Regions from separate parts of the Flavitalea flava genome, predicted to be linked through region 1. Evidence: riboswitches for the same ligand, from Rfam matches in the RefSeq annotation. Region 1 holds a riboswitch; the other holds the start of a gene.
The links. Region 1 has a riboswitch for cobalamin ahead of ACX0G9_RS09715 (TonB-dependent receptor plug domain-containing protein). Riboswitches for the same ligand answer to the same signal wherever they lie in the genome.
Positions count from the first base shown of each region.

Region 2: linked by a shared signal. The riboswitch ahead of metE (5-methyltetrahydropteroyltriglutamate--homocysteine S-methyltransferase) and the one ahead of ACX0G9_RS09715 (TonB-dependent receptor plug domain-containing protein) in region 1 are both predicted to bind cobalamin.

Region 1 is NZ_JBTLQH010000007.1:202,954-206,379, forward strand. Features, by position in the region: gene ACX0G9_RS09710 (DUF6580 family putative transport protein) at 1-58, opposite strand, end outside; gene ACX0G9_RS09715 (TonB-dependent receptor plug domain-containing protein) at 121-2,061, opposite strand; cobalamin riboswitch at 2,211-2,403, opposite strand; gene ACX0G9_RS09720 (TonB-dependent receptor) at 2,470-3,426, opposite strand, start outside.
Region 2 is NZ_JBTLQH010000003.1:34,341-37,766, reverse strand. Features, by position in the region: gene ACX0G9_RS04780 (hypothetical protein) at 1-1,418, opposite strand, end outside; cobalamin riboswitch at 1,629-1,822, shown strand; gene metE (5-methyltetrahydropteroyltriglutamate--homocysteine S-methyltransferase) at 2,036-3,426, shown strand, end outside.

The DNA.
Region 1 (3,426 bases):
CGGCGAGAATAAAGATAAAGAGGGCTGCGGAACGGGGATTGAATTTTGGTATAGACATATTCAGTGTATTTAAAAGCTCTTTTTACAAATCAATATTATGACGAAAGATCAACGTATTGCTTACAGATCAAGGGTAGCTCCTCCGGTTATCATGAACGGAATAGAGTTATAACCGAATATAGTAAAGAATTTTTTGTTAGTGATATTTTTGGCATCCGCAAAAAATTTCAATTTTTTTACCGGCTGGAATTCAGCATAACCGTTCAGAATAAAATAGCTGTCCAATGGCACATCTGCAACCTGATAGCCGCCTACATCATGCCGTTTGCTTTCATAATGCCCGCTAACGCTGATAAATAGCTGACGGGTTGCCTGGAGGCCTAAAGTCGCATTAATGGTATGCTTAGGTCTTCTAAGTGAATACTGGTAGGTGGTATCTTTATAGTCAATGCGATTCTGGATCTCTTCCGACGATTTAAGCCAGGTGTAATTAGCGGTAAGCGACAATTGACGGGTTAATTGCACCCTGTTTTCCAATTCTATTCCCTGAGCTTTTTGCCTGCTGGCATTAAAATAGGTGTAGGTAGTATAATCGAAATCAAGGCCATTCTTTATCTTCCTGTAGTAATAGGTAGCCCTGGAATTCAAGATGGCATTGCTGTATTGTATTCCTCCTTCATAATTCAAAGATGTTTCCGGCTGAAGATCAGGAGAGCCATATGAAGAATATAATTGATAGAGGCTTGGCGCCTTATACCCTGTAGCAATACTTCCATATATTTTGACCGATCTGCGCAAAAGGAAAGAAGGATTGAACGTATACGTATAATTGCTTCCATATCGGGAATGGGTATTTAATCTTCCCCCCAATTCGACATTGAGGCCGAAATGACTATTAAAGAACAAGGATCCGTACATGGAGGTCTGGCTAAGCGAAGTGTCCTTGAAATTCCCCGGATAGGTGCCAAAAGAACTAATAGATACGGAAGTATCATTCATAGACGCGTATCGGTAATCCGCTCCTGTTAAGAGTGTAAACCCATTTCCGAGGGATGTATTGGCGAATAGCTCCGTGAATTGGGTAATTCCCTGGAATTTATCCATGTAATAAGGCTGGCCAAAAACGCTGTCTTCCAGACTCGTTCTTTTTACCGTACCATACCGGTAGTTACCATTGAGGGTTACGTTTGGCAATTTGTATACAAAGCCCCCGCCCAGCAACCAGTTTTTGCTGGTGACATCATAGTTTTTTGCATCTGCAAATGATCCGGCATCGATTCCTGTTTTATACCGGCTGTATTGTGCAAATCCTTTTACCGTTAATTCTGCCGTAGGGGTCCAGGCAAGATTGGTAGTAACAGCATTTCCGGAATAATCATCACGGTCGAAATTCCCCTTTTTACTGCTGTCATAGGCGGCAGAAAAACCATCGGTACGCAACCGGGTATATTTAATGCTGTACGTGAATTGGTTGGCCTTCCCAAAAACCTGGAGATTACCCTTGTAGGTGCCATAATTTCCTCCGGCAAGGCTGGCCCTTACATTGAAAGGTTTTTTTATATCCCCTGTGGTGATAATATTGATAACACCGGCAATCGCGTCCGATCCATATAAGGTGGATTGTGCTCCTTTTAATATTTCTATCCGTTCGATATTGTCCGGAGCAATAAGGTTGATATCGAATTCATTCCCGGGAGTGGAGGGATCGTTTACCGGAACGCCGTCGATGGTGATCAGGGTTCTGCCGGATGCGGCTCCTCTCATGTAGATGCTTTGAACGGAACCCGTATTGTTCAGGGCCCCACCAACGGTTATTCCTGCCTGCTCATTCAGGATCTGGCCTAAAGTCTTCGCTGTGCTTTTTTCCAATTCCTCCTTGGTAATGATCGTTACTACCTTTCCTGTCTCATTTTGTTTTACCGGAGATTTGGTGGCCGTTACGATCACCTGGTCCAGTTCTTTGACGGTGCTGTCTTTTTTGATCTTTGTTCCAGTCTGCGCCATTAAGCCGCTTGTGCCGGCTGCCGATAACATAAGCATGGCCATTAGTTTCTTGCTCATTCCACATGTAGATTTTTGGTCTCCTTATTAATGGAAACCATTGGTTAATTGAATGAGCCTTCGGAAAAAATGAAAATAAAGTAGAAATATAAATTGCCTGCCTTATAAGGAGGACATTTTACATTCCATGCCTTTCACCCGAAAGCCTTGAATGATAAAAGATCCTGGCAGGTCTTCTGGCTTGCTCTGCTGTTCGACACCTTCCCATCGTTGATTGGACAGTGGTATGAAGATCGAACAGGGGGTACTGGGAGAGCTTACAGCTACGGGGATAGCGCCGGATTTTCACCGGTCTTCCCTTTTAATGGCGCCTGGGCGCCAACCAAAATCGGCACAAATCTACAATAAAATGCTGAATAGAGAACATATGACGGTTGACTCAGTTCTGATGTGGATTAAAGAGGTATCCTATTTCGTCTTAAAATTTAAAGATAACCCTGCAAAATAATTGATTCCGGGTGCGGCATTATAATAGCGGGCCGAAGCGGGGGTGGCTGCCGCCGCATTGATATCATTTCCAAGGCTGTACCGGGTATCGAAAAGATTGTCTACACCGCAAAAAATATCCAATCTCAGTTTGCTGCCAAGACCTTTCCGGTATCCTATCCTGCCGCCCAATAAATTATAAGAACCGGCATAGGCCGAATTTGCATCATTCAACGCAATACGGTCAGCATAGGTATAGGTGGCATTCAGGTAAAAGCCGGGCCTTAATGCCAGGTCCAGGCCTGCTACCGCGGATTGCGGAGGAACGCTGGGGAGGCGGTTGCCGGAATAATCGCTTCCTTTCTGTATAAAGTCCCTATAATGGAAATCATGCCAGGTATGGCTGACCCATATTCGTGCATTGCTGAAAAACCGGCGGGGGTGATCAGCAAGCTGGTAGGAGAGAAAACTCTCCAACCCATGCTGGTTCGTACCTCCTGCGTTAATGGAATATGCTACTCCGGCGGTATCGATCCGTTGTACAATCGTTTTATTCAGATGAAAATAAAAAGCATTGATATCGAAATAAAATTTGTTGTTGAACAGGCTGCCCCTGGCGCCGAGCTCATAATCGAATCCATCTTCGGGTTGTAACGGGGGCCCAACGATCCCATTCGACTTCTGCAATTCCTGAACCGTAGGCGTTGAAAAACCACGGGCTGCGCTGGCATACAAACTTAGCCCGGCAGAGATCTTTTTTAACACGGCAATGCGGGGCGCTACTTTGTTATTGAAGTTTATCTTATTGGTGACGGAAGGCAATACCGAAGTGCGGGTAAGATTAACGGAGGATTTATTAAAGCTGGCTCCGGCAGTAAGCGTCCATCCCCCCTTCATTCTCCAATCGGCCTGCCCGAACAGGAGGTATTGCCAATTGTT
Region 2 (3,426 bases), on a different contig from region 1:
ATTGCCTTCAAGGCTGGCTTAAGATATTTTTCGTCCTTGGTAAGCTCGTATAATTTTAATAAAAAGGTAACCGACATCGCCGATTCGGGGGATTGATTAAGATGATCCATTGGCTTTTGGGTTTCCAGGGACAACCAGCCGGGGAAAAAACCATCTTCCTGCTGTATGGCGATCAAGGCGTCACCATAGCGGACAGCATAATCCAATAAACGTTGATCCTTTTCCAGTTCATCATACCAGCTCAGCATGAGGTTGGCGGTAACACTCATATCCAGAATATGGAAAGGAGACGCTTCCGCCTTTCTCGTATACGGGTTACGGTTGGAATTGCCGAAATAATGGGTATCCCAACCCTTTGAACGGTTATAGGTTTTGCCTCCCTCCTGCACCTTTTCCATTTCTGTCCCGATCACGCTGTAAAAAAAGCCATTGGTCTGTGGGAAAGAAAGGGCCAGTTCTTTTGTCCGTAAGGCATAATTAAGCAGGCTGCTGTCATCCTTCTTGCGGGCATACCGGTACAGACCCTGTGCAGAACGTAAAGAACAAAACCAGGCCTGGTTCCAGATGGAACGGAATTCCCGTTCATCCGGTTTGCCCGGGAAATTCGGGCTTTGGCTGACATTGACGATAAAGACCGGCGCTCCTACCTCTTTTCCGTTCAGGGTAAAATCCTGCCATACATTTTTCTTCCAGGAGTTAAATGCCCAGTTATAGGTTTGGCCGACGTATGCTCCCAGATCCTTATTGAGTAAGGGTTCCCCGGCCTGATATAAAGGATTGCCCCAGTTTTTCCAGAAAAAGGATAAGACATTTTTCCAGGGGTCAAAGATGCTCTCCTGATCATCCGCAGTCATCAGATAAAAACCTAATTCAATTTTGCCCGGCGGATAGATTGCACCTTTTTCCCGTACAAATAAGACATGTTCCTTTACTTTCGATCTGCTGCACCCGATCGTTAGTTTATTGGCGGGGGCATTCATATCCATATACCAATCCACGGCATGCTTTTTTTGTAACAGGTCCAGATCGGGAATCAGGATGATCTGTTTTTGGCCCGATGATACTATAAGTGCCGGCGATCTGAAGACATGCTGGGCAATGATATGATCATCGGTAGGCGTGAGATGCGGCGCCCAGTTAAACGTCGGTTTGAAGGAAGGAGTCAGATTGACCTGAAGATCGTCCTGTCTGACCGAATCCCTTAGCTCCCATTGCACCTTTACCCGGACCAGGTTTTTTGATTGTACCTGGTAATGAACTGTCGGTTTGTTGCTGCCGATCGAACCAAATTGAATGGTTTGAAGATAGGTCTGAAGCCCGGCTGGCAAGGGTTCTTCCGATGGATGTTTTACTTGATTCTGGCCTTGGGATGTGAAAAGAATCCCCAAAAAAGCAAGCGTTAAAAGGTACTGATTCATGGTCGTTAGAGTTTGATATTATTAAAATGAGATGGGTGTTCTACCTGGTATTGGTAAGCGCGGTTTTGATTTCCTTGTTTTCGAATATGGCATTAGTAATATACCCCCTTAAGTTACCTGAAAAATTAATAATCTCTGCCGGTTTGTCAATTTATTTGCAATACGGACTCAAATCAAGTATTTTTGCACCTTAAAGTTCTTTTCTATATTTCTTCATCAAGCGGAAATGGTCCCCGGGTAGCCCCGGGGTTAAAAGGGAATTGTGTGTAAATCACAAGCTGTCCCGCAACTGTAAGTAACGTAAACGATTTTTGCCCACGTTGTCCACTGTCCCGTAATTCCGGGATGGGAAGGACGGCAAAAATGTTACAAGCCAGGAGACCTGCCTTACCGTATTGACAATGCTTTCGTGGAATGAAGCAGAACGTCAGATTGGTGTATGGACAGGTCTTTACCGGATTCCCGGATTTTCCCGGAGTCCAGGATCTTGTGGGATGTAGTACACACCCAGGCCAATCCTTACATTTTCTCTTTCTTTTACATTTTATTCCTACGTAAGCATTGTGAGGTTTAGCAAAGGCTTTTAACTGATCATTAATCATTTAAAAAGCAAAAACATGCAAACACACAACTTAGGCTATCCGAGGATAGGTAGTCAACGTGAGCTCAAAAAAGCATCGGAATTGTATTGGTCCGGCAACCTTCCCGCGGAACAACTAATGTTTACCGGGCAAAACATCCGGCGCCATAACTGGCAATTACAGAGGGGCGCCGGGATTGACCTGATCCCCTGTAATGACTTCTCTTTTTATGACCAGGTGTTGGATACCAGTCTGATGGTGGGTGCGATCCCGGAAAGATATCATACCCTGATGGAAAAAAAACAATTGACGGATATCGACCTGCTTTTCGCCATGGCCAGGGGATACCAGAAAGATGGTTTCGATATTACCGCCATGGAAATGACCAAATGGTTCGATACCAATTATCATTATATCGTCCCGGAGTTCACGGCCAACCAGACTTTTACTTCTTTTTCCAATAAGGTCATCCATGAATTCAATGAAGGAAAACGCGAAGGATTCAATGTAAAACCTGTCCTTTTGGGACCAGTATCCTATTTGTTATTGGGCAAAGAAAAAGAACCGGGGTTTCACCGGCTGGAACTGATGAAAAATCTACTGCCGGTTTACCTGGAAGTGCTGAAAAAATTGGACGATAGCAAGGCCCATTATATACAATTCGACGAACCCTGCCTGGCTCTTGATCTGACGAAGGCCGAACTGGACGTTGTTGTCAAAACTTACCAGGAGATAAAGGGTAAATTCCCCGGTCTGCATATCATTTTAGCCAGTTATTTTGAATGTTACGGTAAAAACCTGCCTACTGTACTAAGCCTGCCCGTACAAACCATTCACCTCGACCTGGTACGATGCCCTTCGCAACTGGAGGATGTGCTGAGCGGCGGCTTCCAAAAATCAAAAACCAATCTATCTTTGGGCGTTGTCGATGGCAGGAATATCTGGATCAATGATTATCAGCAATCGTTATCTTATATCGACAAGGCAGTAGAAAAGATCGGTAAAGATAGGATCTGGATCGCCCCTTCCTGCTCCCTGCTCCATTCACCCTGCGACCTGGATCTGGAAACGAACGATACGGTGCTGATCCCGGAATTAAAACAATGGCTGGCCTTTGCCAAACAAAAAATCGATGAGGTGGTTACGTTAAAACAACTGGCCTCCGATGAAAACAAGATTATTGCCAACGAAAAATGGAAGCGTAATATCAGCGCTAATATCAGCCGTAAAACCTCTTCCCTGATCCACAAACCTTCCGTAAAAAAAAGAACGGCCGGTATTACCGAAAAGGATGCAATTCGGCAGCATGATTTTTCCCTGCGCAAAATCCAACAGCGGGAGGCCCTTCATCTACCCTTGTTCCCAACAACCACGATCGGTTCCTTCCCGCAAACCGCGGAAGTACGGAATATAAGAGCCAGGCTTAA